Regions from separate parts of the Mesorhizobium sp. CNPSo 4670 genome, predicted to be linked through region 2. Evidence: predicted binding sites of a transcription regulator. Region 2 holds the regulator's gene; each other region holds the start of a gene.
The links. The regulator PhoB, encoded in region 2, activates phosphate uptake and scavenging genes when phosphate is short. The targets are predictions, from matches to a motif close to TGTCATNNANCTGTCAT.
Positions count from the first base shown of each region.

Region 1 (10,585 bases), on a different contig from region 2:
CTCGACAAGGACCAGTTCAGCCAGGAAAACGTGCTGTTGCTGGCGGTGGGCAAGCAGCCGAAATAGTTTTTTGCAGCGGGGTCGCGGGAAGCGCGATCTGCTCAGGCGGCAATGGGGAGAAGACGATGAGTAAGAAAGATCTCGGCCTGCTGATCCTGATCCTGGTCGTCGGAACTGTGGTGGCGATTATCAACCCGCGCTTCCTGTTGCCGATCAATCTCGCCAACACCTCGAACCTGATCGGACTGTTCGGCATCCTGTCGATCGGCCAGGCCTTCGTCATCATCACCGGCGGCATCGAACTGTCGGTCGGGTCGGTGGTCGCGTTGCTGGGAACGCTGTTCATCGACTTCATCGCCGTGCGCGAGCTGGACTGGCCGCTGGCCTTCGTGCTGATCATCGCGCTCGGCGCCATCATCGGCCTGGTGCACGGCTGGCTGATCACGCGGCTCAAGCTGCAGCCCTTCGTCGTCACCCTGTGCGGCCTGCTGATCTATCGCGGCGTCGCCCGCTTCTACACCGCCGACGGCACTGCCGGCTTCGCCTTCGGCCAGAACTTTCCTGACCTGGAATTCCTGACGGCTGGCCGCTCCTGGGGCGTGCCGAACAGCTTCATCGCGCTGATCGTCATCTCCATCGTCATGTGGGTGGTGCTGCACCGCTCGGTGTTCGGCCGCTACCTCTATGCCATCGGCAAGAACGAGGAGGCGGCGAAATACTCCGGCATCCGCACCGGCCGTGTCGTGATGGCCGCCTATGTGATCTGCGGCGTGCTGACGGCGCTGTCGGCGATCTATTTCGCCATGTACACGCGCTCGATCTCGCCGGCCAGCCACGGCCAGTTCTACGAGCTTTATGCCATTGCTGCGGCCGTGCTCGGCGGCTTCTCGCTGCGCGGCGGCGAGGGCTCGCTGATCGGCGTCATCCTCGGCACGGTGCTGCTGCAGGAGCTGCAGAACCTCGTCAATCTGCTCGGCATCCCGTCCTCGCTCAATTTCGCGGTGATGGGTGGCGTCATCCTCATCGGCGTGCTGGTCGACCAGCAATGGGGCGTGTTCCGGGCAAGGCGGCTGATGGTCGACGCCGCTCGCAAGAACGTGGCCGGTGCGGCTGCGGAATAACCGCCAGCCCCGGCACAGCTATGTCGATGAAATGATTGCAGCCGTGCTGTTCTTCTGCGATCCACTGAACACGCACATCGGGGCAAATGCCTGAAATCGATGGCGGATGGATGGCAGGCGATGGGTGTAATTCCTGAACCGTTGACGCTTAGGGCCGGGGCGCTTGAGGTCGACCTCGTGCCGCGAATTGGCGGAAGTATGGGCGGGCTGCGCTGGCGCGGCATCGATCTCATGCGCCGGCTTTCCGATGACGATCGGCAAGCGGGCAACGTGCTTGGCGTCGCCATGTTCCCGATGATGCCCTACGCCAACCGCATCGCTGGAAATGCCTTCGAGTTCGCAGCAAAGCGCTGGCAGGTCCAGCCGAACAATCCACCCGAAACAATCAACGTGCATGGCAGTGGCTGGAAACACGCCTGGACTGTCGCTGAGGCGAGCGACGCCCAGGCAACGCTGTCGTTGGATATCGCGGCCGGCGTCGAACCCTACGCCTACCACGTGACGCAGGTTTTCATGGTGTCGGAGGAAGGCCTCGGCGTGACCTTGACGCTGACCAACACCGGGCCGGTTTCCATGCCGTTCGGTTTTGGCCTGCATCCCTGGTTCGATCGCGACCCGGACGTCACGTTGCAGTTCGAGGCGACGCGATTCTATCTCGAAGAACCGCTGGGCATCGCGGGCGATCCGATCACGCTTGCACCCGAACTCGATTTCGCCGACGGCCGGCCTCTGCCCGCCGGCTGGCGCAACAATGACTATGGCGGTTGGACGGGTGAAGCGACGCTTCGGTTTCCAACGCGCGGCGCAGGCTTGCGCATCAAGGCCGAGCCCGTCTTCAAGCACCTGATGCTGTACGCCGACCCGACGAAACCGTATTTCTGCGTCGAACCGCAGACCAACGCCTCCGGCGCTTTCAACCGGGGCGGATGGAGCGACCCGGACGAGGGCATCATCGTGCTCGCCCCAGGCGAAAGTGCGGCTGGCACGGTGTCGCTGATGCCTTTTGCACTTGGGGCCTGAAGCGACCGCGCGAGCGCTACCGATTGGTCCCGCGTGCGGCGCGGCGAACGCTTTGCAACAGGATGGCGAGGCAGCCCACTAACAAAAGAGCGCCGCCGAGCAGCGGCGGCAGCGCCAGCAGCTTCACCGCCGCCGTGATGACGGCCACCAGGACCAGCGCCAGCAGCGCCAGACTGCCGTCATCGACGAACATGCCGAAGAATTCCTTGGCCGCGAGCCGAATGACGTTCATCGGGCGAGCCCTCCGCCGCTGAGTGTGGGATAGGCAGCGCGCAGCCAGCGCACCATGGCAAACGACGCCAGCGCGACGATGGCGAAGATGGCGACCAAGGCGAGATCGGCGCCTGGCCAGTCGGCGCCGATGCCTTCGCCGGTCCAGAAGATGCCGAAGCTGGTCAGCATCAGCCCGACGACGAATTTCAGCGCATTTTCCGGCACGCGCGCCAGCGGTCGGTGGACCGCCAGGCCGATAAGCATCACCAGAACGAACGCCGCCAGCGCGCCGAGGCTGGCGTAAAGCGTCTGTCCATGTGCGGCGCCGACGGCAATGACGATGAACACCACCTCGACACCCTCGAGCAGCACCGCCTTGAACGACGCCAGCCCGGCGAGGTAGTCGGCGCGGCGGTCGTTGGTCTGCCGGTGCAAGGCGGCGGTTTCCTTGGAGAAGGCCGCCTCCTCGTCATGCAGGGCGATGACGCCGACGCTGCGCAGGATGGCCTTTCGCAGCCAGCGCATGCCGAACAGGATCAGCAGCACCCCGACGACGAACTGCAGCGTGGTGATGGGAACAAGCGCCAGCAGCGGGCCGAACGCCAGCACCAGGGCCGCCAGCAGCGCCAGCGCCAGTGCGGCGCCGGTCAGTGCCGGGCGCCAGCTGCGCGTCACCCCGACAGCGAGCACGATGGTGAAGGCCTCGACGACCTCGACGAAGGACGCCAGGAATGCCGCCGTGATGGTCGAAAGGATGGGTGTCAGAGTCTGCATGGAGATTCTTCTTGGAAGGTCGTTGCCTCGGGATCGCGATCCAGCATCATGATGCGGTCAGCACCATACAGCGCTCCAGTAGCAGCGAAAAAGCAAGTGGAGCGCTATGGCTCTAGATCAAGCCCGATATGTCGGAGAAGGCCATCGCCTTGCGCAGCACCTCGGCGAAACGTTCGCCGGCCGCCTCGCGCGGGCCGCTGTTGTCGATCGAGGTGACATCAGGTCCGGACAAGGTCACATTGGCGCTGCGCGCCAGCCGGGCCAGCACCTCGCCGCGCGACTCGCGCCCGCGCATAGCCAGCCGCTCGGCCAGCACCTCCGGCGAGGTGGTGATCTCGACGATGGCTAGATTCGCATAGCGCTCGCGCAGGACCGGTATGATCGCACGCGACACATTGGCGACGGCGACACGGCCGTTGGCGACCGACCAGTCGACATCGACCGGGATGCCGTAGTGCAAGCCATGCGCCTCCCAGGAGATGGCGAAGGCGCCATCCGCTTCGGCTTCGATGAAGGCAGCGTCGGCCAGCGTGTCGTGATCCTCGCTCGCGGCATCGCTCGGCCTGGTAATGACGCGGCGTACGAACTCCAGCCGGGTCTCGTCGGCAAAGCGGGCGCGGGCGTAGCCGATCACCGTATCCTTGCCGGCGCCGCTCGGGCCGACGACGGCGACGAAGACGCCGTCGCGGATCGGAAACGTCTCCGCGGACAATTCGCGCTCGATCAAGGCCGACACCATCATGCGACCCGGCGTCCCTGCCGCCAGACCGTGCGCACGACCGGAACATGGTCGTCGACACGCACGCGCACCAGATCGGCGCGTCGGCCCTGCTCGATGACGCCGCGGTCGGTCAGGCCAACCGCTTCGGCGGGGTTCTTCGAGACCATGGCGACCGCCTGCGGCAGCGAAATGCCTTCGACGACGTCGCCGAGGAAGAACGCCGACTGGATCAGGCTGAAAGGAATATAGTCGGACGACAAGATGTCGAGCAGCCCATCGCCGGCGAGCGTGCGGGCCGAGACATTGCCCGAATGCGAAGCGCCGCGCATGACGTTGGGCGCACCCATCAAGACGCCGAGCCCGGCCTGTTTCGACGCCCTGGCGGCTTCCTCCGTGGTCGGGAATTCCGCGACGCGCACGCCCTGTTCGATCGCCTCGTCGACATGGCCTGTCGTGGCGTCGTCGTGGCTTGCCAGCACGATGCCGCGTTCGTGGCAGGCGGCGGCGATATGGACACGGTTCGGTCCCGAATTCCTGGCCGATTCCGCCATCCGCTTTTCGCAGAACAGCTTGAAGTCGCGGTCGGTCAGTTTCAGCTTGCGCTGGTAGTAATAGGCATAGGTTTCGAGGTTGACGAACTGGCGCTGGCCGGGCGCATGATCCATCAGCGATGCCAGCTTGACCCGCTCGTCACCGTCGAAATTGGCGAAGGCCTTGAGGCAGTCCGGCGCCGAAACCTCACAGCGCAGATGGATGAAGTGGTCGGCCCGCAGACGATCCTGCTGGACACTGTCCTCGATCGCGTCCGCCAGCTTGCGGATGTCGTCCGATGTCAGGTCGGCGTCCTCGTCCATGCCGACGCGCAAGGCATCGAGCACGGTGGTGATGCCGGCGGTCGCCACTTGCGCGTCATGGGCGAGCACCGCAGCGATCGGGTTCCAGCGCACCTTCGGCCGCGGCGCGTAGTGGCCCTCGAGATGGTCGGTGTGGAGTTCGACCAGCCCGGGAATGATATAGTCGCCGCCCATGTCCTCGCCGGCCATGTTCCCGCCGGTGTGGCCGATGCCGGCATCGATGCCGGCGATAAAGCCGTCGCGCAGCACCAGCGAACCCTCGACGATCTCGTCGGCAAGGACGATGCGCGCGTTGGTAAGAACAGTTTCGGCGGTCATTTCAGGCAGTCCTTGTTTATTCCGGCTCGGTTATTCATGCGGTTTTTCTGGCAGGGCGGCGCCCGAGCGCGTGATGTGAGAGCACCATGAACGGTGCGCCCGGTTCGGTTTCGACAAAAAGCGTCAACGCATCCACCAGCACCGGCTGTTGCAGCACCTCCGCGAACAGGCTGTCGATTGCTGCGCGAAGACGTGGGCTTTCCTGTGGCCCCGCCCGGCCGGACAGCGTCATGTGGAAGCGGAAGGTCTCGAAGACATAGGGATAGCCCCACTGGCACAGATTGCGGAATTCGGCGGGCTTCAGCGAGTCCGGGCTGCGCCGTTCGATCTCCGCCTCGGTCAACGGCGCACGAAACCGGTCGAAACCGAGCACCACGTCATCGGCAAAGCGGTTGAGCGGAGGCAGCGGTCCTTCCGGCACCAGCGCAAAGAAGCTGTCGATCTGGCTGACGACAAGGCGCGGGATCGTCACCACCGGCGTTGCCTCGGCAAAATGGTCGAGTGCCGTGCGCAGCGAGGTCTCCGTCTCGTTGGCAGCCAGCCGGAAGGGGGCTTTCAGCGTCGCGTGAAAACCGTAGCGCCGCGCCGAAGCGGTGTGGAAGGCAACTTCCGCCGCCGACAGATCGGCCACCGTCTCCACCGGCCTTGTCGCGCCACCGAACGGGTCGCGCCCCAGCCAATTGGCGGCGATCCGCGCCAGCGGCTCGTCCTGCCGGGGAGTGAAATAGATGGCGTAGCGCATGAGAAGAAGTCCTCGTCAAAGCGCGCCGCGTTTGAAGAAATGCTGCGACGCGCTTTAAGTCTTGGTTTTTCGCATGTCGTAATCCCAAAACCGCTGCTCACTTTTGGGCGACATGCACTGGCCCCGCTGCCATAGGCGATTTCCATGACGGATTGACGAAGCTTTGAAGGGTTTTCGAAGGCAAATCGACCCGGTGGGTCCTTAGCCGACGATTTTCCCGAGCTGGACCAACAGCTTCACCCGAAACGTATGACCGGTCAGGCTTTCATCAACCATTCGTGCTCGGGCGCGTTGTGGAATTTCCACGTCCGCTTCGGCCCGGCCATCACGTTGAGATAGTAGAGGTCATAGCCATGGCAGGCGGCGCAGGGATGATAGCCCTTGGGCACCAGAACGACATCGCCATCCTCGATCGCCAAGGCTTCATCCAGCGCGCGATGCCCGTTCTTATCGGCGTCGGTGTAGACGCGCTGGAAGGCAAAGCCCTGCGGCGGGTTGAGCCGATGATAATAGGTCTCCTCGAGATAGGATTCGGCCGGCAGATTGTCCTGGTCATGCTTGTGCGGCGGGTAGCTCGACGTGTGGCCGCCGGGCGTGATGACCTCGACCACCAGCAATGAATCGGCCGGCTTGCCCTCCGGCAGGATATTGGTGACATAGCGGGTGTTGGTGCCCTTGCCGCGCACCTCCTGGCCGAGATCCTCCGGTCTGATCACACGCACCGGCAGGCCGCCGCCGAGGCCCGGTGCCGAGCAGACCGCGAGTTCCAGCTCGGTGTCTGCCTTGACCGACCAGTCGGAACCCTCGGGTACATAGACCGACCACGGTTTGCCGTCGAAGGGCGACATGCGCTCGCCGAGCAGCCCGAGGTCCCTGCCGCCGGCCGTCGCTTTGCCCTTGCCGGTGACGAACACCAGGCAGACCTCGCGATCGTCCGTTTTTCCCGACGCGCTCTCGCCGGGATTCAGCCGATGCAGGTCGAAACCGACATAGGTCCAGCCTGCGATCTGCGGCGTCACATGGGCGACGCGGCCATGGCCCTTGTTGGCCTTCACCAGCAGCTTCGACATCCGGTTCACTCCTTCGGTTCGGGCTCGGCCGCTGCCTTGCTCTCGTCGGCCGGCTTGTAGAGATAGAAGAACTGCCACACGCCGTAGCCGGCGAAGCCGAGTGCGATCATGCCCCAGAAAGGCGTGCCGGTGGCGAATTCGATGATCGACCAGATGACGCAGACCGCGACGACGGCGACGCGCCGCCACAAAGGCCGGAAAAACGGGTGCTCGGAATCTTTCATCCGGCCAACCTACAGCAACCCGGCTTCGCCGAGAACCAGCGCGTCAGGTATTGGCAAAGCCGCAGGCATTGGGGAAGCCTTAGGCATTTGGAAAGCCCTGTGTCTCGACCGTATAGCCGGCCGCCGTCATCACCCGCATTAATTCCTTGTGGCCGACCTCAGCCATCTTGAGCGGCGGGTTCTTCTTCGGATCCTGCTCGGCCTCGACCACGAACCAGCCCTCGTAACCATGGTCGGCAAACCGCTGCACGATGGCGCCGAAATCCAGCGAGCCGTCACCCGGCACCGTGAAGGCCCCGAGCGCGACGGCGTCGAGGAAGGATTGCTTGGTGCGGTCGAGCTTGTCGATCACGCCCATGCGCACGTCCTTCACATGCACATGGCTGATCCGCTTGTGATGATTGTCGATGGCGCGCAGGACATCGCCGCCGGCAAAGGCCAGGTGCCCCGCATCGAGCAGCAGCGGAATGCCGGCTCCGGAATAGTTCATGAAGGCATCGAGTTCCGGCTCGGTCTCGACCACCGCCGCCATGTGGTGGTGGTAGGACAGCGGCATGCCTTCTTCGGCGCACCATTCACCGAACTCGGTGAGGCGTTTCGCATAGGCCTTCATCTCGTCGTTCGAGAGCTTCGGCTTGGTGGCGAGCGGCTTCGAGCGGTCGCCCTGGATCGAACGGCCGACCTCGCCATAGACGATGCAAGGCGCGTTCACCGCCTTGAACAGATCGATCATCGGCTGGATGCGATCCTTGTTCTTGCCGATGTCCTCATCGACCAGTGTGCCCGAGAACCAGCCGCCGCACAGCGTCACGTCGGCCGCCTTCAGGATCGGCAGCATGACATCGGGATCATTGGGAAACCGCCGGCCCATCTCCATGCCGGTGAAACCGGCCGAGCGCGACTGGCGCAAACACTCTTCCAGCGACACATCATCGCTGAGTTCCGCAAGATCGTCGTTCCACCACGCAATGGGGGACATGCCCAGTTTGGCTTTCAAGTCGTCACTCCAGTTTTCAGTTCGTGCCCACCCTCCCCGCGAGGAGAAAGGTGGGATTTGCCGGCGTTGGCATCAATCGCCAATGGTCTGCATCTGCCGTTTTTCGTCATAGGCCTTGCGCGCCGCGTTCACCTGGGCACGCGCCGACACCTCCGGCACCGCAACATCCCACCAATGGCCGCCGGCATCGGTCGAAACCAGCGGATCGGTGTCGATGACCAGCACGGTGGTGCGGTTGTTCTTCCCTGCCTTTTCCAGGGCGTTTTCCAGCCCGGCGATCGACGGCACTTTCTCGGCGATCGCCCCCATGCTGGCCGCATGCGCGGCGAAGTCGATATCGGGCAGGATTTCGTGGCGTGAGTCCTTCAGGAGATTGTTGAAGTTGGCGCCGCCGGTCGCCATCTGCAGCCGGTTGATGCAGCCATAACCGCGGTTGTCGAGCAGCACGATGGTCAGCTTGAGACCGAGCATCACCGAGGTGGCGATTTCGGAATTCAGCATCAGATAGGAGCCGTCGCCGATCATGACGACGATCTCCTCGTCCGGCTTCGCCATCTTTGTGCCAAGGCCGCCGGCAATCTCGTAGCCCATGGTCGAGAAGCCGTATTCGGCATGGTAGGAGCCGGGCGCGCCCGCTTGCCATAGCTTGTGCAGTTCGCCGGGCAGGCCGCCGGCGGCATGCAGCAGGGTTACGCCAGAGCCCATCGCGCGCTGCACGGCGCCGATGACCTGCGCGTCGGAAGGATAGGTGGCGTTGGTCGACGCCGTCACCTTGGCCGCCTCAGCCTGCCAGGCCTTCTTGCCGGCGGCGGCATTGTCGGTCCAGCTTGCCGGCGCTTTCCAGCCCCTCAGCGCCGCGCCGAGTTCGGCCAGCCCCTCGGCCGCATCAGCGACAAGCGGCAGCGCCCGGTGCTTGCCGGCATCGAAGGGCTGCACGTTCAAGCCGATGATGGTCTTGCCGGAATTCTTGAACAGCGCCCACGAGCCGGTGGTGAAATCCTGCAACCGCGTGCCGATGGCCAGCACGACATCGGCCTCCTCCGCCAGCCGGTTGGCGGCCGAGGTGCCGGTGACGCCAACCGCCGCCATGTTGAGCGGATGATCGTCCGGCAGGGAGGATTTGCCGCCTTGCGTCTCGCAGACCGGGATGCCGGCGCCCTGCACGAATTTCGCCAGCTCATCCGAGGCCTGCGAATAAAGCACGCCCCCGCCGGCGATCACCAGCGGCTTCTTCGCCCCCTTGAGTGCTGCCACCGCTGCGGCTAGCTCATGGCGGTCCGGCCGCGGGCGGCGCTGGTGCCAGACCCGCTCGGCAAAGAAGCTCTCGGGATAGTCATAGGCCTCGGCCTGCACGTCCTGGCACAGCGACAGGGTCACCGGGCCGCAATCGGCCGGATCGGTCAGCACCTGCATGGCACGGCTGAGCGCCGGGATGATCTGTTCCGGCCGCGTGATGCGGTCGAAATACCGCGACACCGGACGGAAGCAGTCATTGACCGTCGCCGTGCCGTCGGAGAAATCCTCGGCCTGCTGCAGCACCGGATCGGGAATGCGGTTGGCGAAGACATCGCCGGGCAGAAACAGCACCGGCAGCCGGTTGACGTGGGCGAGTGCAGCAGCCGTCACCATGTTGAGCGCGCCGGGGCCGATCGACGAGGTCGCCGCCATGAAGCGGCGGCGGAAATTGGCCTTGGCAAAGGCGATCGCCGCATGCGCCATCGCCTGTTCATTGTGGGCGCGGAAGGTCGGCAGTTCGTCGCGCACCTGATAGAGCGCTTCGCCGATGCCGGCGACGTTGCCATGGCCGAAGATCGCCCAGACACCGCCGAAGATCGGGACTTTGTTGCCGTCGATCTCGGTCATCTGTCTGCTGAGAAGGCGGGTCAGCGCCTGCGCCATTGTCAGGCGGATTGTCTTGCTCATGGTGGTTTCCTCCCCAGTCCTTGGGTCCGCTTGTCCTATGCCGCGCCTTCTTATGCTGCTTTGCGGCCGCGCGCGGCAAGCCACGCTTCGGTCAACTGTTCGAAGCGCGAGGCCATGTCGGCGATCGCCTCGTCATCCGACATCTTGCCGGCCAGCCATTGTTCGGCCGCGTGGACGAAGATGGTGCGGCCGACGGCAAATCCCTTGACGATGGGCGCCTTGGCGGTGGCGGCGAAAGCCGCCTCCAGTTCGTCCTGCGGCGCTTCCAGGCCAAGCAGCACGACGCCCCGGCACCACGGATCGTGCTTGAGGATCACCGCTTCGATCTTTGCCCACGCCGCCGCCGAAGCCTGCGGTTCGAGCTTCCACCAGTCGGGTTTGATGCCGAGCGCATAGAGTTCCTCCAGCGCGCGCGGGATCGTCTTGTCGTCGAGCTTGCCGTGCTTGCCGGCGATGATCTCGACCAGCAATTCCCTGCCGACCTTGCGTGCGGCCTCGAACAGCGCGCGCAGTTTCTGCTGCTGCTCTTCCTTCAAGGCAGCCGGATCGTCGGGGTGATAAAAGCACAGGCACTTGATGCAGTGGTCGACCGGCCATTCGACGAGTTG
Region 1 covers NZ_JBWJFQ010000011.1:67,771-78,355, reverse strand. The annotation lists gene AC0ZT5_RS19260 (sugar ABC transporter ATP-binding protein) at 1-66, shown strand, start outside; gene AC0ZT5_RS19255 (ABC transporter permease) at 126-1,121, shown strand; gene AC0ZT5_RS19250 (aldose 1-epimerase) at 1,242-2,141, shown strand; gene AC0ZT5_RS19245 (hypothetical protein) at 2,158-2,373, opposite strand; gene AC0ZT5_RS19240 (COG4280 domain-containing protein) at 2,370-3,128, opposite strand; gene phnN (phosphonate metabolism protein/1,5-bisphosphokinase (PRPP-forming) PhnN) at 3,241-3,870, opposite strand; gene AC0ZT5_RS19230 (alpha-D-ribose 1-methylphosphonate 5-triphosphate diphosphatase) at 3,867-5,021, opposite strand; gene AC0ZT5_RS19225 (DUF1045 domain-containing protein) at 5,056-5,763, opposite strand; gene iolB (5-deoxy-glucuronate isomerase) at 6,021-6,833, opposite strand; gene AC0ZT5_RS19215 (DUF3329 domain-containing protein) at 6,839-7,057, opposite strand; gene iolE (myo-inosose-2 dehydratase) at 7,137-8,054, opposite strand; gene iolD (3D-(3,5/4)-trihydroxycyclohexane-1,2-dione acylhydrolase (decyclizing)) at 8,127-9,977, opposite strand; gene AC0ZT5_RS19200 (bifunctional 5-dehydro-2-deoxygluconokinase/5-dehydro-2-deoxyphosphogluconate aldolase) at 10,028-10,585, opposite strand, start outside.
Region 1: AC0ZT5_RS19225 (DUF1045 domain-containing protein) is a predicted target of PhoB. The motif match lies at 5,908-5,924, and genes of this name have one in related genera.

Region 2 (10,585 bases):
GGCCGACATCCAGGCTGACGGCAAGCCCGTCTACGTCGGCGAGTAACATCCCTTTGAAGGAGCGCCGCGCCGCGGCGCTCCTTTTCCCTCAACTCAAAGAGCCGAGCTTCACATGAGTGCTGTCCAGGAAGCCTTGCCAGCCATTCGAGGTTCGCGCGACGCGACTGTCAGACGTTTCGCGCTGACCGACGCGATCTTCCACGGAATGACCCGTGCCGCAGCCATACTGGTGCTGGCCTTGCTCGGCGGTGTTGCGATCTCGCTGTTTGCCGGCTCCTGGCAAGCCCTGTCGACCTTCGGCTTCTCCTTCCTGACCAGCGAAAGCTGGAACCCGGTGACGGAGAAATTCGGCGCGCTGGCGCCGATCTACGGCACCATCATCACGTCCGCCATCGCCATCCTGATTGCCGTGCCGCTCGGTATCGGCATCGCCATCTTCCTCACCGAGCTTTGCCCGCGCCCGCTGCGGCGCCCGATCGGCATGGCGGTTGAGCTGCTCGCCGGCATCCCTTCGATCATCTACGGCATCTGGGGCCTGTTCGTGCTGGCGCCCTTCCTGCAGACGACCGTGCAGCCCTTCATCATCAGCGCGTTCCATGGCATTCCCGGCCTCAACAGCCTGTTTGCCGGTCCGCCCTACGGCATCGGCCTTTTGACGTCGTCGCTGATCCTTGCCATCATGGTGCTGCCTTTCATCACCTCGATCACCAAGGACGTCTTCGACACGGTGCCGCCGGTGCTGAAAGAGTCCGCCTACGGCATCGGCTGCACGACCTGGGAAGTGACCCGCCGCGTGGTCATTCCCTATACAAGGATCGGCATCATGGGCGGCGTCATGCTCGGCCTTGGCCGCGCGCTCGGCGAAACCATGGCGGTGACCTTCGTCATCGGCAACGCGCACCGCATCAGCACCTCGCTGTTCGCGCCGGCAACGACGATCTCCGCGACCATCGCCAACGAATTCACCGAAGCCGTCGGCGATCTCTACACCTCTTCGCTGGTAGCGCTCGGCCTGATCCTGTTCGTCATCACCTTCCTGATCCTCGCCATCGCACGCTACATGCTGATGCGCATTGACGCCCGCACGGGAGCCTGACCGATGTCGACAGCCACATCGCTTCATCAGAGCCGCAAGAGGAAGAATTCCGTGATGATGACGCTGTGCGTCGCCGCCGCGGGCATCGGACTTGCCTGGCTGGCGCTCATCCTCGGCGCGCTGCTCTACAAGGGCCTGTCCGGCGTCAATCTTGCGGTGTTCACCGAAATGACGCCGCCGCCCGGCGATGCCGGCGGCCTGCTCAACGCCATCTACGGCAGCATCGTGATGACCATTATCGGCGTCGTCGTCGGTACACCGATCGGCGTGCTGGCCGGCACCTACATGGCCGAATACGGACGCTTTTCGAAGCTCACCACCGTGGTGCGCTTCATCAATGACATCCTTTTGTCGGCGCCGTCGATCATCATCGGCCTTTTCGTCTACGAACTGATGGTCCGGCCGATGGGGCATTTCTCGGCGATCGCCGGCGCTGTCGCGCTTGCCATCCTGGTCATCCCGGTCGTCGTTCGCACCACCGAGGACATGCTCAACCTGGTGCCGAACGCGTTGCGCGAGGCCGGCACCGCGATCGGCGCGCCGCGCTGGGTGGTCATCAAGTCGGTCGCTTACCGCGCCGCCCTTTCAGGCATCGTCACCGGCATATTGCTGTCGATCGCCCGTATCTCCGGCGAGACGGCGCCGCTGCTCTTTACAGCGCTCAACAACCAGTTCTGGTCGAGCAATCTCAACGCGCCGATGGCCAGCCTGCCAGTGACCATCTTCCAGTTCGCTCTCAGCCCTTACGAGGAATGGCAGCAACTGGCCTGGACCGGTGCACTCATCATCACATTGACGGTTCTCGCGCTCAGCATCTTTGCTCGCAGCCTGACCGGACGCAGAGAGGACAAATGAGCCAGATGTTGTCTCCAGACATGACGATCGCCGCCGAGGCAATTGCCGGCAAGGCCAAGATCGAGGTCAAGAACCTCAACTTCTACTACGGCCAGAGCAAGGCGCTGAAGGACATCACGCTGTCGCTGCCCGAGCGCAGCGTCACCGCCTTCATCGGACCTTCGGGCTGCGGGAAGTCGACGCTGCTGCGCGTCTTCAATCGCATCTACGAGCTCTATCCCAAGCAGACGGCCGAGGGCCAGGTGCTGCTCGACGGGCAGAACGTTCTCGACCGCTCGCAGGACCTCAACCTGCTGCGGACCAAGATCGGCATGGTGTTCCAGAAACCGACGCCGTTCCCGATGTCGATCTATGAAAACATCGCCTTCGGCGTCAGGCTCTACGAGAAGATCAGCAAGTCCGAGATGGACGGCCGTGTCGAGCAGGCGCTGAAGCGCGCCGCACTGTGGACCGAAGTCAAGGACAAGCTCAACGCCAGCGGCCTCAGCCTCTCAGGCGGCCAGCAGCAGCGACTCTGCATCGCCCGCACCGTGGCGGTGAAGCCGGAAGTCATCCTGCTCGACGAGCCGGCCTCGGCGCTTGACCCGCTGTCGACCGCCAAGATCGAAGAGCTGATCGACGAGTTGCAAGCCGACTACACGATCGTCATCGTCACCCACAACATGCAGCAGGCGGCGCGCGTGTCGAAGCAGACGGCCTTCATGTATCTGGGCGAACTGGTCGAGTTCGACCGCACCGAGAAGATCTTCACGTCGCCCCGCGAGAAGCGCACGCAGGACTACATCACCGGCCGCTTCGGCTGAGCTCAGGCATACGAGGACTAAGATCATGGGCGAACACACAGTGGCTTCTTTCGACGAGGATCTCGGACAGATCAGCAGGCTGATCCGCGACATGGGCGACCTCGCCGGCTCGATGGTCGGCGGCGCCACCAAGGCGCTGTTGAATTCCGACAACGCCCTGGCGCAGCGCGTCGTCTCCGACGATGCGATCATGGATGCGCGCCAGCGTGAACTCGACGACCGCGCCATCACACTGATCGCCAAGCGTCAGCCGATGGCCGACGATCTGCGCCATGTCGTCGGTTCGATCCGCATGGCCGGCGACCTCGAGCGTATCGGCGACCTTGCCAAGAACATCGCCAAGCGCGTCGGCACCGTCGGCCTCAGCGTCACCCCACGCGACCTGTCGCACTCCATCGACGCAATGGCGCAGCTGGTGCTGATCCAGGTGCAGGGCGTCATCGAGGAATATACGGCGCGCGACGCGGCGGCTTTGGCGAAGCTGCGCGCCGACGACGAGCGCATCGACGTCAAATACACCTCCGTGTTCCGCGAACTCCTGACCTACATGATGGAAGACCCGCGCAACATCACCGCCTGCACGCATCTGTTGTTCTGCGCCAAGAACCTCGAACGCATCGGCGATCACGTCACCAACATCGCGGAAAATGCGTATTATGTTTTGACCGGTACGCAGCTGCCCGCCAATCGTCCGAAGCAGGACGAGACGGCAATGTCCGCGCCGGCGGCATGACGGCAGGGGTGACCAGTCGATGATCGCGCCACGAATCATGGTGGTGGAGGATGAGGAGCCGCTGGGTGTGCTGCTCCGCTACAATCTGGAGTCCGAGGGCTACCAGGTCGAGGTGGTGACGCGCGGCGACGAGGCCGAGATCCGGCTGCAGGAGAACGTCCCCGACCTTCTGGTGCTGGACTGGATGGTGCCGGCGGTTTCCGGAATCGAACTCTGCCGCCGGCTAAGGATGCGTCCCGAGACCGAGCGGCTGCCGATCATCATGCTGACCGCGCGTGGCGAGGAAAGCGATCGTGTGCGCGGCCTCTCGACCGGCGCCGACGATTATCTGGTCAAGCCGTTCTCGACGCCGGAGTTCATGGCCAGGGTCAAGGCGCTGCTGCGCCGCGCCAAGCCGGAAGTGCTGTCCAGCGTGCTCAAGGTCGGCGACATCGTGCTCGATCGTGAATCGCACAGGGTCTATCGCAAGAAGAGCGAGATTCGGCTCGGACCGACCGAATTCCGCCTGCTCGAATTCATGATGCGCCATCCCGGCCGTGTGTTCTCGCGCAGCCAGCTGCTCGACAATGTCTGGGGCGAGACGATCTACATCGACGAACGCACGGTCGACGTGCATGTCGGCCGGCTGCGCAAGGCGGTCAACAATGGCCGCATGCCCGATGTCATCCGCACCATTCGTGGGGCGGGCTACGCAATCCGGGAAGATTAGGGATATGCTGATATTCAGGTGATGCCTGCCTGCGAACGGCAGTTTCCAGCGCTTCCGGTACTCACGGATCCAAATGTCCGCTCCGTTCCGGTTCTCGGAACCCGCCATTCTCGACTCGGCCTAACCTGAATCTCAACACATCCCGACGCGTTATTCACGCAACGTTCTTGCCGCCGAGGCCGGATCTCGCCTGCGTGCCGGGCGCGAAAATCTCCTGGTCTACGAAGGTCAGCGCCCGCGTCGCGCAGCCTTCGCGGATCAGTGGCAGTTCGTTCGGTTCGGTGTCGAAGGAAATCGATTGCGAATGCTGGCCGCCGGCGGTCTGCGCAATCGCCTCGCGCAATGCCGGCTCGATCAGGTCGAAGGCGGCGGCGCTGACACCGACCATGGCGACGGGCGCCGGATCGATCAGCGCGAACAGGCTGCCGAGACCGTAGCCGAGTGCCTCGCCGGCCTTGCGATAGGCCTCGCGCTCGGGTCCATCCCTTTCGCGGGCCGCGCTCGCCAGGGCGCGCATGTCGGCGTCACTGACATCGGCCACCGGTTCCGCGTCCTCGCTCATCTGCCTTGCGTTCCGCCAGATGGCATAGTTGCCGGCATAGGCCTCGACGCAGCCCCGCCGACCACAGCGGCACAGCGCGCCGTGCGGCCGATGGATCATATGGCCGAACTCGCCGCCTGAGGAATGAGTGCCAGTGAACAACTCGCCCTTCAACACCAGGCCCATGCCGATGCCGTGCGACAACAGGATGGCGATGAAGTCGTCGCGGTAGCGATCAGGGTCGCGCCAGCGCAACGCGATCGCCATCATATTGCAGTCGTTCTCCATGGTGGCGGGGATGCCGAACTCGTCCTCGAGTATGTCGGCGAAGGCGATATCGGTGTGCGGCGTGATCGGTGACCACAGCATGGCGCGGGCACGCGTGTCGGTGATGCCCTGGATCGCCAGCGCGATGCGGGCGACACTGCGGACGTCGAGGTCGGGGTCTTCGAGACGACGGCGTACGATGGCAACGCATTCACCGACCAGCGCGTCGCGCGACATGGTCAGCGTGTCCAGCCGGCGCTGTTCCTCGGCGATCACCTGGCCGGCATAGTCGATGACGGCGACCGAGAGGAAGTTCAGCGACAACACCACGGTCATCACCGCCGCCGCTTCCGGATTGAGGCCGAGGCCGACCTGCGGCCGGCCGCGTTTGAGCGAGCCGGCCTCGCTCGGCTTGCTCTCAGTCAGGATGCCTTCGCCGATGAGGTCGGAGGAGATCGCCGATATGGTCGAATGGCTGAGGCCCGTGGTCGCGGCGATCTCGGTGCGGGACGGCTGTCCGGCGCGGCGCACGGCCGCAATCACCATCGCCCGGTTGCGGCGGCGCAGATCGTCGTGGCGGATTCCGACCGACATGCTTTTTCACATCCTCCCGGTCGCTGCAGCCTTTCGTGCCTCCCGAAGGCCATCAGCGAAGCCTGAAAACGCGACGCGCTTCAGGCACTTGTTTCTGCGCGTGTCGTTGCCCCAAAACCACTGCGCACTTTTGGGGCGACATGCGCCAAGCCAAATTCTGGCAGAACCCCACCATCATGTCATTATTTATTCCGGAGCTCGAAAAAAACTTGGAGAGACGTCAAAATCCATCAGAATCGATGTTGACAGCGTTCGGGCGTTGGATCACTATTTTTTCGAGGCTCGAAAAAATAGAGCCTCTGTGCCGGCCTACGGGTCAGTTTGGTCGCGCCATACGCGGCGCAGGGAGGATATTATGAAAAAATTCACAGCCGCCATCCTGGCGGGTGTCGCCATGTCGCTGACGCTGGTGTCGGTCGCGCAGGCGAAGGACAAGGTCATCGGCGTTTCGTGGTCCAACTTCCAGGAAGAGCGCTGGAAGACCGACGAAGCGGCGATGAAGAAGGCCATCGAGGCGGCTGGTGACAAATACATTTCCGCTGATGCGCAGTCCAATCCGGGCAAGCAGCTCACCGACGTCGAGAGCCTGATTTCGCAAGGCGCCAACGCGCTGATCGTCCTGGCGCAGGATGCCTCGGCCATCGGCCCGGCGGTCCAGAAGGCACTGGACGAAGGCATTCCGGTCGTCGGCTATGACCGGCTGATCGAGAACAAGAACGTGTTCTACCTGACCTTCGACAACAAGGAAGTCGGCCGCATGCAGGCCCGCGAAGTGTTCAAGGTCAAGCCGGAAGGCAACTACGTCTTCATCAAGGGCTCGGGCGCCGATCCGAATGCCGATTTCCTGTTCGCCGGCTCCATGGAAGTGCTCAAGGCAGCCATCGATAGCGGCAAGATCAAGAATGTCGGCGAAGCCTATACGGATGGCTGGCTGCCCGCCAATGCCCAGAAGAACATGGAACAGTTCCTCACCGCCAACGACAACAAGGTCGATGCCGTGGTGGCAGCCAATGACGGCACCGCCGGCGGCGTCGTCGCCGCTCTCACGGCGCAAGGGCTGGCAGGATCGGTTCCGGTGTCCGGCCAGGACGGCGACCATGCCGCACTGAACCGCGTTGCACTCGGCACACAGACCGTGTCGGTGTGGAAGGACGCACGCGAACTCGGCAAGAACGCTGCCGAGATCGCCTCGCAGCTGGCCGCTGGCACTGCCCTGGACAAGATCCCGAACGCCGTGAAGTTCACCACGCCCGGCGGCAACGAGACCAACTCGCTGTTCCTGACCCCGATCGCGATCACCAAGGACAATCTCAACGTCGTCATCGACGCCGGCTGGATCAAGAAGGACGAAGTCTGTGCAGGCGTCGCCGCCGGCACCGTCGCGGCCTGCAACTAAAACCGAACGGGATCCCGGTTCGATCTCAGCGCCGCGGCCCCTGGGCCGCGGCGTTTCTCAAGGGGCATTCCGCTTCAAATGATCGCGGAAAGCAAATAGCATCGTGTTTCCGGCATCCGCGCCAGACGGCAAACCGGTGGGAGGACTTCATGACCGACACGGCCTCTAACACGCCTGCCGCGAATGCGCCCGCAGACCGGGCGCGTGCGTCCGAATTGAGCGCCGTCGGACGCTTCCTCAAGGCAACCGAACTCGATACGCGCATGCTTGGCATGGTCGGTGCGTTGCTGGTCATCTGGGTCGGCATTCATATCCTGTCGGGCGGACTTTTTCTGACGCCGCGCAATCTCTGGAACCTGTCGGTGCAGACTTCCTCGGTCGCGATCATGGCGACCGGCATGGTGCTGGTCATCGTCATGCGCAACATCGACCTTTCGGTTGGTTCCGTCGAAGGCGTGATCGGTATGATCATGGGTGTGGCGCAAGCCGAATTCCTCATTCGCGTCATCGGCTTCCAGCTTGGAAATCCCTGGCTCTGGATCATCGCACTGGTCGTCGGCGTGGTGCTCGGTCTTGTGATCGGCGCCTTCCAGGGCTTCATCATCGCCTATCTCGAAGTTCCTGCCTTCATCGTGACGCTGGGCGGTTTGTTGGTCTGGCGCGGCATGGCATGGCTGATCACCAACGGGCGCACGGTCGCGCCACTCGACGCTACATTCCAGCTGATGGGCGGCGGACCGCGAGGCTCGATCGGCGCCACCGCCAGCTGGATCATCGGCATCGTTGCTTGCGTGGCTGTCGCTTTCGCGTTGCTCAACGGCCGGTCGCAGCGCAAACGGTTCAACTTTCCACTGCGCCCCGTGTGGGCGGAAACCTTTCTCGGTGTGGTCAGTTGCGCTGCCATCCTTGGGGCCGTCTGGATCGCCAATTCCTATCCATGGCCAATCGGCATCGTGCGCCAGTATGCACAGCAGAACGGCATCACCATTCCCGAAGGCGGGCTGTTCATCGCCCATGGCATCGCGATACCGGTGCTGATGGCGGTCGCGGTCGGCATCGTCATGACCTTCATCACCAAGCGCACCCGTTTCGGCCGCTATGTCTTTGCCATCGGCGGCAATCCGGAGGCCGCCAATCTCGCCGGCATCAACACGCGCTGGGTGACCATGAAGGTGTTCATGATCATGGGCGTACTGGCCGCGATCAGCGCGGCGATCTCGTCGGCCCGCCTCAACGCGTCGACCAATGCGCTGGGCACGTTGGACGAGCTGCTGGTGATCGCCGCCGCCGTCATCGGCGGCACCTCGCTTGCCGGCGGCTCCGGAACGGTGCTCGGCGCCATGCTCGGCGCGCTGCTGATGCAGTCGCTGCAGTCCGGCATGGTGCTGCTCGGCATCGACTCGCCGCTGCAGAGCATCGTCGTCGGCGCAGTGCTCGTCGTCGCGGTCTGGCTCGATACCGTCTATCGCAAGCGCGTTTAGGGGAGGACAAGGATATGTCAGATAAAACCGCTCCCGCAACCACCGCGCTGATCGACATGAGGAACATCTCGATCGCCTTTGGCGGCATCCGCGCCGTCGACGACGCCTCGATCGATCTGTTCCCCGGTGAGGTCGTGGCGCTGCTCGGCCACAACGGCGCCGGCAAGTCGACGCTGATCAAGATACTGTCCGGCGCCTACAAGCGCGACGCGGGCCATATCTTCGTCAACGGCGAGGAGGCATCGATCTCCAACCCGCGCGACGCCAAGAAATACGGCATCGAGACGATCTACCAGACGCTGGCTTTGGCCGACAATGTCGATGCCGCCGCCAATTTGTTCCTCGGCCGGGAACTGATGACCGCCTGGGGCACACTCGACGACGTTGCCATGGAGGCCGAGGCGCGCAAGGTGATGGGCCGGCTCAATCCCCGCTTCCAGCGCTTCAAGGAGCCGGTGATCAAGCTGTCTGGCGGTCAGCGGCAGTCGGTGGCGATCGCGCGCGCGATCCTGTTCAATGCGCGCATCCTGATCATGGACGAGCCGACGGCGGCACTTGGTCCGCAGGAAACGGCGCAGGTCGGCGAACTGGTCAAGCAGCTCAAGTCCGACGGCATCGGCATCTTCCTGATCAGCCACGACATCCACGACGTGTTCGAGCTTGCAGACCGGGTCTGCGTCATGAAGAACGGCCAGGTTGTCGGCACCGCGCGCACCACCGATGTGACCCAGGACGAAGTGCTCGGCATGATCATTCTGGGCAAATGCCCGCCCGGCGCCATTCCCGGGCCAGGCGCCCTGAAGATCGCCGCCTAGAACTCCAGCGTATCTTCCAAAAAATCTTTCCACGTCTCGATCCGTTTCTTCCCGTCGGATCGTCCTTGGTGTGTCCAAACAGAAGGAGACATGCCATGTCCGACGAGTCCGTCATCTTGATCAATCTGCTTAAGGTCGAACCCGGGAAGCAGGATGCGCTGATCGCGCTCTTGAAGCAGAACACCGACACGGTGATCCGCACGCTCCGCGGCTGGAAGACGACCCGGCTGATCGCTGCAAAAGACGGCGCTGGCGTCGTCATCTACTCCGAGTGGGAGACCCCGGCAGCCGTCGAGGCGATGCGCAGCGATCCGCGCATGAAAGCCTATTTCCCGAAGATCCTGGAGCTGGCGAGCCTGGACTCGATCATGGGCTCGGAGGTGTTGAGCGAAACACACAAGTAAGGTTGGGTCACACAAGCAACAAAGGAGAACCGCAATGTCTCGGATGGTTGTGATTTACCGGACACCGGAGAACGTCGAGGCGTTTGACCGGCATTACTTCGAAATCCACGTGCCTCTCGCCAAGAAGCTTCCGGGCCTCAGGAAGTACGAAGTCAGCAATGGCCCTATCGCAACGCCGGTAGGACCCTCCAACGTTCATCGGATCGGAACGCTGCATTTCGACGACCTTGCGGCGATCGAAAAGGCGTTTGCAAGCGCGGAGGGACAAGCGGCCGGGGCGGATCGCCGCCTTTTTGCGCCTGATGACTCGGGTGTTCAAATGTTCCTTTTCGACAACAGGGAAGTTTGAACCCTCCTCCTTTGTTCGTCTCGGGTAAAATGACGACGAAAGAGCGCGCAGGCGCGGTAGGTCTAGATACATGAACGCGAACGAATTCGAGGATCGTCTGAAAGCGCTGCGGCCACGCCTTCACCGCTACTGCGCGCGCATGACGGGATCGGCGGTCAATGGCGAGGATGTATTGCAGGACACCCTCGTCAAGGCCCTTCACGCGCGAGCCAAGGGCGCCGGAGTGGATAACCTCGAGGGCTGGCTGTTCCGCATCGCCCACAATGCGAGCCTCGATTTCCTGCGCGCCAAATCCCGGAACACGGTCGTCCCGCTTACCGAAGACGTCGAAGCGGCACCCATACCCGAGGCGGACATCGTTGCGGTCAGCTTTCAGACGTTTCTGCGGCTGCCCGAACTTCAGCGCTGCGCGGTGATCCTCAAGGATGTTCTGGGTCATTCGGTCGACGAGATCGCAAGCATCGCAGGGTGCTCTCCGACAGCCGCAAAATCGGCGCTTCAGCGCGGGCGCGCTGCGCTGCGGCTTTTCGCACAGACGCCCG
Region 2 covers NZ_JBWJFQ010000005.1:91,980-102,564, reverse strand. The annotation lists gene pstS (phosphate ABC transporter substrate-binding protein PstS) at 1-46, shown strand, start outside; gene pstC (phosphate ABC transporter permease subunit PstC) at 113-1,096, shown strand; gene pstA (phosphate ABC transporter permease PstA) at 1,100-1,951, shown strand; gene pstB (phosphate ABC transporter ATP-binding protein PstB) at 1,948-2,754, shown strand; gene phoU (phosphate signaling complex protein PhoU) at 2,780-3,487, shown strand; gene phoB (phosphate regulon transcriptional regulator PhoB) at 3,507-4,196, shown strand; gene AC0ZT5_RS11300 (ROK family protein) at 4,351-5,598, opposite strand; gene xylF (D-xylose ABC transporter substrate-binding protein) at 5,954-6,994, shown strand; gene AC0ZT5_RS11290 (sugar ABC transporter permease) at 7,144-8,475, shown strand; gene AC0ZT5_RS11285 (ATP-binding cassette domain-containing protein) at 8,490-9,290, shown strand; gene AC0ZT5_RS11280 (putative quinol monooxygenase) at 9,386-9,694, shown strand; gene AC0ZT5_RS11275 (EthD family reductase) at 9,729-10,043, shown strand; gene AC0ZT5_RS11270 (sigma-70 family RNA polymerase sigma factor) at 10,114-10,585, shown strand, end outside.

Region 3 (10,585 bases), on a different contig from region 2:
GCGGCCGAGCACGCAGGTGATCTTGCCGGCACCTGCCTTCAGCGACACGCCACGCAGCGCCTGAGCGGCGCCGTAGTGGAGCGTGGCGTCAGAAACTTCGAGCATGTCAGCGCCTTCTCCAGAACCGCAGGAAGGACAGATCGAAGCGATGGAATTGAACCCGCCAGACCATGCTCATCTCCCCAGATAGACTTCGACGACGCGCTCGTCGGCAGACACGAAATCGAGCGTGCCCTCGGACAGCACCGAGCCTTCGTGCAGGCAGGTGACCTTGACGCCCAGCTCGCGCACGAAATGCATGTCATGCTCGACGACGATGACCGAATGGTCGCGCGCGATCTCCTTGAGCAGCCGCGCGGTTTCCTCGGTCTCTGCATCGGTCATGCCGGCGACCGGCTCGTCGACCAGCAGCAGCTTCGGGTCCTGAGCGAGCAGCATGCCGATCTCCAGCCACTGCTTTTGTCCATGGCTCAAATTTGCCGCCAGCTGGTCGCGTTTGTCGCCGAGCCGGATGATGCCGAGAATGTCGTCGATCTGCCGCGCTTCGACGGTCGAGCGGCGATGGAACAGCGCTGGGAAGATCGAGCGCGGCCCCTTCAGCGCCAACATCAGATTCTCCTTGATCGTGTGGTTTTCGAAGACCGTCGGCTTCTGGAATTTGCGGCCGATGCCCATCATGGCGATCTCGGCTTCATCATGCCTGGTCAGGTCGATCTGGCCATCGAAAAACACCTCGCCTTCGTCGGGCCGCGTCTTGCCGGTGACGATGTCCATCATCGTCGTCTTGCCGGCCCCGTTAGGGCCGATGATGGCGCGCATCTCACCTTTGTCGAGCACCAGCGACAAATTGTTGATCGCGCGAAAGCCGTCAAAGGACACCGAGACGCCGTCGAGATAGAGGATCGTGTGCGACTTGCTCATGATCGCTCACTCCGCCGGCTGCGGTTCGGGACTGGTCGACGACCAGTCGCCCGGCTTTGTCGCCGCGCTGCGAACGATCTTCTGCGGTGGCGGGGCGACGGGGTCGCTGCCGGCCTCCTCCGCCAGAGATGCTGCCCGCAGCGCCTTGGCGTTGCCGCGCCAGGAATCCCACATGCCGACGATGCCTTTGGGCAGCAAAAGTGTGACGGCGACGAACAGGCCGCCGAGCGCAAACAGCCAGAATTCCGGCAGCACGCCGGTGAACCAGGATTTGCCGGCATTGACCAGCAACGCGCCGATGATCGGCCCGACGATGGTGCCGCGCCCGCCGACGGCAGCCCAGACCACCACTTCGATCGAATTGGACGGTTCGAACTCGCCGGGATTGATGATGCCGACCTGCGGCACATAGAGGGCGCCGGCGATGCCGGCCATGACCGCCGACACTGTGAAGGCGAACAGCTTCACATTCTCCGCCCGCCAGCCGAGGAAGCGCGTGCGGCTCTCGGCGTCGCGTACCGCCATCAGGAGCTTGCCGTATTTGGAACCGACGATTGCCCAGGTGACGAAGACGGCGAGCGCCAGCATCACCGCGCTGGCGGCGAACAGCGCCGAACGCGTCGCGTCGGCCTGCACGTTAAAGCCGAGAATATCCTTGAAATCAGTCAGGCCGTTGTTGCCGCCGAAACCCATGTCGTTGCGGAAGAAGGCGAGCAGCAGCGCGTAGGTCATCGCCTGGGTGATGATGGAGAGGTAGACTCCTGTGACACGGCTGCGGAAGGCGAACCAGCCGAAGACGAAAGCGAGCAGGCCGGGCACCGCCAGCACCATGAGGCCGGCGAACCAGAAATGGTCGAAACCAGTCCAGAACCAGGGCAATTCCTTGTAGTTGAGGAACACCATGAAGTCCGGCAGGATGGGATTGCCATAGACGCCCCGCGCGCCAATCTGGCGCATCAGGTACATGCCCATCGCATAGCCGCCGAGCGCGAAGAAGGCGCCGTGGCCGAGCGAGAGAATGCCGCAATAGCCCCAGACAAGGTCGAGCGCCAAAGCGAGCAGCGCATAGCAGAGATATTTGCCGGTGAGCGCGACGATATAGGACGGCACGTAGAAGGCGCTGGTCGGCGACACCGCCAGGTTAAGCAGCGGCACGATGACGGCCACCGCCAAGAGGATGAGAATCGTGATGGCGATGCGGCGGTCCGCCCCCGCGGCGAAGAAGCGTCCGGTGATCATGCTTCCACCGCCCTGCCCTTGAGCGCGAACAGGCCGCGCGGGCGCTTCTGGATGAACAGGATGATCAGCACCAGGACGACGATCTTGCCGAGCACGGCGCCGGCATAGGGCTCGAGGAACTTGTTGACGATGCCGAGCGAGAACGCACCGACCAGCGTGCCCCACAGATTGCCGACGCCGCCGAAGACCACGACCATGAAACTGTCGATGATGTAGCCACGGCCGAGATTGGGCGAGACATTGTCGATCTGGCTGAGCGCGACACCAGCAATGCCGGCAATGCCGGAACCGAGCGCAAAGGTCAGCGCGTCGACCCATGGCGTCTTGATGCCCATCGAGGCGGCCATGCGCCTGTTGGCTGTGACGGCGCGCATCTGCAGGCCCCAGGGCGTGCGCCTCATCACATAGAGCAGCACGGCAAAGACGGTGAGCGCGAAAACCAGGATCCAGAGGCGGTTCCAGGTGATCGCGAGCTGGCCGACATTGAACGAGCCCGACATCCAGGAGGGATTGCCGACTTCCTGGTTGGTCGGCCCAAAAATGCTGCGCACGGCCTGCTGCAGGATCAGCGAGACGCCCCATGTCGCCAGCAGTGTCTCCAGCGGCCGCCCGTAGAGAAAGCGGATGACGCCGCGTTCGATGGCCAAGCCGACAAGCGCCGCGACGAGGAAGGCGAGCGGTAGCGCGATGACCAGCGACCAGTCGAACAGGCCGGGAAAGGATGTGCGGATCACCTGCTGGACGACGAAGGTCGTGTAGGCGCCAAGCATGACCATCTCGCCATGTGCCATGTTGATGACGCCCATGACGCCGAAGGTGATGGCAAGCCCGATTGCCGCCAGCAGCAGCACCGAGCCCAGCGATATCCCGTACCAGATGTTCTGGCCAGCATCCCAGAATGCCAGCGTAGAATTGATATCGGCGATTGCGGCCGTCGCCGCCTCCTGGACCGCACCCGAGGCGTTCGCCTCGACCGAGGTGAGCAGCGAAACCGCATCGCGGTCGCTCCGTGCGCCGATCAGCGCGATTGCAGCGAGCTTGTCGGCATCCGTCCGGTCGGAAACCAAGACAGAGGCGGCACGGGCCTGTTCGAGCAGGGCCTTGACGCTCGCCACGGCCTCGCTGGCGATCGCGGTGTCGAGCGGCCCGATGTTTGCGGCATCGGGTGTCTTGAACATGGTGTCGGCAGCGGCGATGCGCACGGCCGGATCCTTGGCACCGAGCGTCAGCGTGCCCAGCGCATCGCGGATGACGCGTCGCAGCGTGTTGTTGACCTTGATCTTGGTGATGTCGTCCTTGGCGGCATCCGCCGACTTCTCGCCGCTCAGCGGATCGAACAGCTCAACGCTGTCGCCCGCCTCCTTGCCGACGAAGACCAGCGAATCCGCCTTGCGGATATAGAGATTGCCGTCGGCGAGTGCCGCAAGCGGCCGTTCGACAGCCGGATCACTTGTAGCCGCAAGGTCGTGGACGACAGCACCTGTTTCCGAAAAGCCCTTGGCCGTCGCGAATTTGGCGATGATGCCACGCAAATCGGCTTCGCCAGCACCCGACGACGACAGCGTCGCCAGCAGGAACAAAAGCGTCAGGCCAATCGCGCGCAACAGGTTCATCGGCTTCAGGCAACCCTTGAAGGTTTGAATTGGGCGTCCGGACGGCGGAGGAAACCGTCCGGACGCTGCGGTCTGAGGTCATGGACCTGCGGCCCAGACCTGGTCAGCCCGGGAGGATCAGTTTGTGCCCTTGCCGCCGCATTTGCCGGTGGCGACATTGAAGTTGCCGCAGGACAGAGGCGCTCGCCAATCGGAGATGAGGTCCTTGGAGTCAGGCAGGTAGTCGGACCATTCGTCGCCCATCACAAGGCCCGGCGTGCGCGAAACCGTCTCGAACTGGCCATCGGCCTGGATTTCGCCGATCAGCACCGGCTTGGTGATGTGGTGGTTCGGCATCATCGTCGAATAGCCGCCGGTCAGGTTGGGCACGGAAACGCCGATCATGGCGTCGATGACCTTGTCCGGATCGGTGGTGCCGGCCTTCTCGACCGCCTTCACCCACATGTTGAAGCCGATGTAATGGGCTTCCATCGGATCGTTGGTGGTGCGCTTGTCGTTCTTGATGAACTTGTGCCAGTCGGCGATGAACTTCTTGTTCTCAGGCGTATCGACGCTTTCAAAGTAGTTCCAGGCGGCGAGATGGCCAACCAACGGCGCCGTGTCGAGACCGGCAAGCTCTTCCTCACCGACCGAGAAGGCCATGACCGGAATATCCTCGGCCTTGATGCCCTGGTTGCCGAGTTCCTTGTAGAACGGCACATTGGCGTCGCCGTTGACGGTCGAGACGACGGCGGTCTTCTTGCCGGCCGAACCAAACTTCTTGATTGCTGAAACTTCGGTCTGCCAGTCGGAGAAGCCGAACGGCGTGTAGTTGACCATGATGTCTTCCGCCGCGACGCCCTTGGCCTTCAGATAGGCCTCGAGGATCTTGTTGGTGGTGCGCGGATAAACGTAATCGGTACCTTCGAGCACCCAGCGCTTCACCGAACCGCCGTCCTCGCTCATCAGATAGTCGACGGCCGGAATGGCCTGCTGGTTCGGCGCCGCACCCGTGTAGAACACGTTGCGCTCGCTTTCCTCGCCCTCATACTGGACGGGATAGAACAGGATGTTGTCGAGTTCGCTGAACACCGGCAGCACCGATTTGCGCGACACCGAGGTCCAGCAGCCGAACACCGCGGCGACCTTGTCCTTGGAGATCAGCTCGCGCGCCTTTTCGGCGAACAGCGGCCAGTTGGAGGCCGGATCGACGACCACGGCCTCGAGCTTCTTGCCAAGCAGGCCACCCTTGGCGTTCTGCTCGTCGATGAGCATCAGCATGGCGTCCTTCAGCGTCGTCTCCGAGATTGCCATGGTCCCCGACAGCGAATGGAGAATGCCGACCTTGATCGTGTCGTCGGCCGCCCTGGCGGGCACGGACATCAACAGGCCGGCAGCAACGACGCTCGCCGAAAACATTTTTGTTATTGTCGAGAAATTACCCCTCATGCCTAACACTCCCAGGCTGGTTGATTGCACCGCAACAATGCAATGCAACCCCCATGCCAATCGCCGGGGAGATGCCGAACAATAGACAATAGATCAATATTATCAGATGTTTGGTATATTAGCTTTATGAAAACAAAGAGGATCCGTTAAAAATTGATTGAGAGAAATTTGCGCAGCGCACAAGGACTTTGCCTAATTTTCGCCCAAATTGGCAAACTGCCTAGTTTTTGAACTTCGCCGGCGGATCGCAAGTGACACAGGTTGCGGCTCGGCGCAGAAATAGGGCAAGCTCGCACCTCAAACGAGCGACGTCATGGTATCCGGCATTTCACGCATTTTTATCGGCATATTGGTTCTGGCGGCAGCGACCGGCACTGCCCGAGCCGACTTCAGCGACGGCAAGATGCCCGACGGCACCTACCACTGTGAAGTGTACCTGCTTGGAATGTTCCTCAACCTCGGCGATATCACCATCAAGGGCAACGTCTACAGCGGCCCGGTCACCTTCGGGACCGCCCAGCAGGGCTACAATTACCAGATGGATGCAAACGGTGTGATCTCGTGGCTTGGACCACTGGGTGGCTATACCGCTGGCGGCAACTCGCTGTCGCTGACCCAGGCCACGCTCGACGGCCAGAGTGCGCCCTCCTTCGACATCATCATGAAGCAGCCCGACGGCGCCTTCACCGCCTCGACGTGCACCAAAGGAAGCGGCCCGTAAATATTCCTTGGCAATAGCAGCCGCCTCGGCGGGCCTGCCTGTCTCTCATGTCATCTGGATGTTGCCGAAACTGGATAGGCAGCGGTGCGCCGTCACCATCCACCTTGAGAGGCACACACAATGGCCAACTCCCGGTCTTCATCCTCCCCTGTCATTCGCGACGTCATAGCCGAGCGCGTCTCGCGCCGCACTCTCCTGAAGGGCAGCCTCGCATCGGGTGCCTTGATCGCCGGCGGCAGCTTCGTCGGTTCCTTGTTTGCCGGCGAAACACATGCCGCGGCGGCGCTTTCCACACTTGGCTTTCCCGAGTTGAAGCGCGTCTACGACAAGACGCACGCCGCCGCCGAGGGCTATGAAACCACGATCGTGGCACGCTGGGGCGACCCGCTCGTCGCGGGTCTGCCGGATTTCGACGGCAACAAGGTCGCCGCCGACGCGCAGGAAAAGCGCTTTGGTTACAACTGTGACTACATCGCCTTCCTGCCGCTGCCGAAAGGCACGGTCAATTCCGACCACGGCCTGCTCTGCGTCAACAACGAATACATCTCGCCCAACGTCATGTTTCCCGGCATGACCGAGGATGACGCCGGCAAGACGATGACCAAGGAACAGGTCGATCTCGGCATGGCGGCCATGGGTCACTCGATCGTCGAAGTGCTGTTGAAGGACGGCAAGTGGTCGCTGGTTGAGGACAGCCCGCTCAACCGCCGCATCACCGTCAACACCGAAATGACCGTCTCCGGCCCGGTTGCCGGCCACGCCTTGATGCAGACCTCGGCCGATGCCACAGGCACGAAAGTGCTCGGCACCAGCTACAATTGCAGCGGCGGCTTCACTCCGTGGGGCACCGTGCTGACCTGCGAGGAGGGTGTTTCCGACCTGTTCGGCGGCGATCCGAAGAAGGCGCCGACCGCGGACATCCTCGATCGTTATGGCTTCGACGGTTCCGACATCTACGGCCGTAGCCGCTTCCACGACCGCTTCAACATCGACAAGGAGCCGAACGAGGCCAACCGTTTCGACTGGGTGGTCGAGATCGATCCCTATGATCCCCAGTCCAAGCCAGTGAAGCGCACGGCACTTGGCCGCATGTCGCATGAGGCGTCGACGGTCGTCCTCAACAAGGACGGCCGCGTCGTCGTCTACATGGGCGACGACGATTATTTCGAATACATGTACCGCTTCGTCTCGAGCAAGGCTTACGACCCGGCCAAACCGGCGTCCGGCAACGACCTGCTGGACGATGGCGTGCTTTCGGTCGCGCGCTACGACGCCGACGGCTCCATGACCTGGCTGCCGCTGGTTCACGGTCAGGGCAAGCTTACGGCTGAAAACGGCTTTGCCGATCAGGCCGAAGTGCTGCTGAAAACAAGACTGGCGGCGGACGCGCTGGGTGCCACGCCAATGGACCGCCCCGAGGACATCGAGACCAATCCGGTGACAGGCCGCGTCTATGCGGTGATGACCAAGAACAAGAAGCGCGACCAGTCGAAGATCAATCCGGCCAACACGCGTCCGGAAAACCTCTGGGGTCACATCGTCGAACTGATCCCGCCAGGCGGCCGCGGCGTGGACGCCGACCATACCGCCGACAAATATGCCTGGGATCTGTTCGTGCTGTGCGGCAACCCGAAGGACGCCGCGGTCGGCGCCACCTTCCACCCGGACACATCGGACAATGGCTGGTTCGTCTGCCCCGACAACATCACCTTCGATCCGGCCGGCCGGCTCTGGGTGGCGACCGACGGTGCCAATGATTTCGACCTGCCGGACGGCGTCTACGGCGTCGACACCGAAGGCCCGGCGCGTGGCCTGCCGAAGCTGCTGTTCACGTGCCCGCATGGCGCCGAAGCAACCGGCCCCTGCTTCACCCCCGACGGCACGACCTTGTTCCTGTCGGTCCAGCACCCGGCCGAGGACGCCGAGACGCTCGACAAGGTGCAGACACTGTGGCCCGACTTCAAGGACGGCCAGTTGCCGCGCCCATCCGTGGTCGCCATCCGCCGCAAGGACGGGCAGCCGGTCGGCGCCTAGTCAGTCTGGTCCCACAAAAAGGCGGAACGCGCGTTACGCGTTCCGCATGCTGCCCGGGAGGACACTGAAGTTGGCACCGCCCCGGTTATGGGGCGATGTCTTGCCGGCTCAGATCGTCTTGGCCGACATCTGCGCGGCGATGTAATCGGCCTGGCGGATCGCCAGCGACACGATCGTCAAGGTCGGGTTTTCGGCGGCGCCCGTCGTGAACTGACTGCCGTCCGACACGAACAGGTTCTTGATGTCGTGCGTCTGGCCATGCTGGTTGACGACGCCATCGTCCGCCTTCTCGCTCATCCGGTTGGTGCCGAGATTGTGGGTCGACGGATAGGGCGGCGTCGGGAAGGTGCGCGTGGCGCCGACCGCGGCGTAAAGCGCCGAGGCCTGCTTGTAGGCATGGTTGCGCATCGCGGTGTCGTTCGGGTGATCGTCGAAATGCACGTCGGCGATCGGCATGCCGTGCTCGTCCTTCATGTCGGCATGCAGCGTGATGCGGTTCTCCCCGCGCGGCATGTCCTCGCCGACGATCCACAGCCCGGCCATGTGGTCGTAGTGGTCGAGCGCCGTGGTGAACGAGCGGCCCCAGGCCCCTGGATCGAGGAAGGCCGCCATGAAAGGTAGGCCGAGCGACAGCGTTTCGAACTCGTAGCCGCCGACGAAGCCGCGTGACGGATCATGGCGCGCTTCGTCGCGGATGATGCCAGCCATGGTGGTGCCGCGATACATGTGCACCGGTTTGTCGAAGATGGCATAGACCGAGCCCGTGGTGTGGCGCATGTAGTTCTTGCCCACCTGCCCGGATGAGTTGGCAAGGCCGTCGGGGAATTTGCCCGACGACGAATTGAGCAGCAGCCGGGGGCTTTCGATTGAGTTGCCGGCGACGGCGACGATACGGGCTTTCTGCTCCTGCAGCTTGCCGTCCTTGTCGGCGTAGACGACGCCGGTCACTTTGCCCGAGGCGTCATGGTTGATCTTGATCGCCATGGCGTTCGGCCTGACTTCGAGATGACCTGTTGCTTCGCCCTTGGGGATCTCGGTGTAGAGCGTCGACCATTTGGCGCCCCATTTGCAGCCCTGGAAGCAGAAGCCGGTCTGCTGGCAGGACAAACGGTCGTCGCGCTCGACCGAATTGATCGCCATGTTGCCGGTGTGGCATTCCTTGTAGCCGAGCTTGTCGGCGCCGGCCTTCAACACCTTGAAATTGTTGTTGCCCGGCAATCTCGGCCAGTCATTGGTGCCGGTGACGCCCATCTTGGCTTCGGCCTTGGCATAGTAGGGCTCCATCTCGGCCAGAGTGATGGGCCAGTCGAGCAGGGTAGCGCCCTGCACTTTGCCGTAGGTCGACAGCGCCTTGAACTCGTGCTCCTGGAAACGCAGCGACGCTCCGGCCCAATGGGTCGTCGAACCGCCGACCGACTTGACGATCCAGGCCGGCAGGTTCGGAAAATCCTTGGCCACGCGCCAGTCGCCGGAGGTGGTGCGCTTGTCCTTCCAGGCGAGTTGGGTGAACGAATCCCACTCGTCGTTGACAAAATCCTCATATTCGTGGCGCGCGCCGGCCTCCAGGATGACGACGTCGACACCCTTCTGGGCAAGTTCGTTGCCGAGCGTACCGCCGCCGGCGCCCGAGCCGATGATGACGACCACGCCGTCGTTGTTCAGGTCAAATGCTGTTGCCACGGTTTCCTCCCATGATTTCTGTTTGCGGGTTCAAAACGACGGGGCTCAGAGCCACTCGATGTCGTTGAAACCGCGCGCGATGTAGCCGCCCTTGGAAAAGGACTCGCCCTCGTAGCCGAAGATCGGCCAGACCTCTTTCTGGTTGTAGAGGCTGACGACGAGGCCGCCACGGATGGCCTGGAAGAACGGCGTCGCCTCGATCTGCTTCAGCACCGCGACGCGCTGCTCCTCCCAGCCAAGGCCACGGTAGCCTCCGTCCCCAGACTTCTTGTCGAGGTCGGCGATACCGTCTTCGATCATCGTCTTGTAGGCGGCATCCTTGCCGGCCTGGTCGTCATGGCCTTTCACGGCGATGGCGTAATATTTGTCGGGAATCTGATCATGCGGATAGATGTCGCGCGCCATCTGGATCAGCGTCGCCATGGTTTCGGGCTTGAGCGCCGATGTCTCGAGCCCCCAGGCATGTTCGGGGCTGATGACCGCGCTGCCGGAAATGACGAGCAACGCACCGATACCACCGCGTTTGAGAAGCTCACGACGTGAAAGTCCAGGCTTCCCGTCATAGATCGTGACCATAATATTCCTCCCTGCTTGCTATTTGCGCCCCTTGAAGCGCATCACAATTGACGTGCTTCAAGACGTTGTTTGTGCATCTCGTTGTCCCAAAACCGCTGCGCACTTTTGGGTGAAATGCTTGAGAGCGCCGTTGCTGGCGCGGCACGCGCCGGTGCGGCCGCATTGTCTCCTATTGGAAGCGACCTCCTCGTTGCAGAACCTCGATCTTGTAGCCGTCCGGATCCTCGATGAAGAAGAAGCGGGCGATCGGCGAACCGTCATGGTTGAACTCGACGATCTTCTTCGGGTTGAGGCCGAGCGCGCCGAGCCGGTCATGTTCGCTGTCGAGGTCGGCGATCGAAACGGCGAGGTGGCCGTAACCATCGCCGAGCCC
Region 3 covers NZ_JBWJFQ010000002.1:157,189-167,773, forward strand. The annotation lists gene urtE (urea ABC transporter ATP-binding subunit UrtE) at 1-105, opposite strand, end outside; gene urtD (urea ABC transporter ATP-binding protein UrtD) at 175-921, opposite strand; gene urtC (urea ABC transporter permease subunit UrtC) at 928-2,160, opposite strand; gene urtB (urea ABC transporter permease subunit UrtB) at 2,157-3,773, opposite strand; gene urtA (urea ABC transporter substrate-binding protein) at 3,891-5,201, opposite strand; gene AC0ZT5_RS04230 (hypothetical protein) at 5,515-5,922, shown strand; gene AC0ZT5_RS04235 (PhoX family protein) at 6,043-7,956, shown strand; gene AC0ZT5_RS04240 (GMC family oxidoreductase) at 8,065-9,636, opposite strand; gene AC0ZT5_RS04245 (gluconate 2-dehydrogenase subunit 3 family protein) at 9,682-10,212, opposite strand; gene AC0ZT5_RS04250 (VOC family protein) at 10,382-10,585, opposite strand, start outside.
Region 3: AC0ZT5_RS04235 (PhoX family protein) is a predicted target of PhoB. The motif match lies at 5,971-5,987, and genes of this name have one in related genera.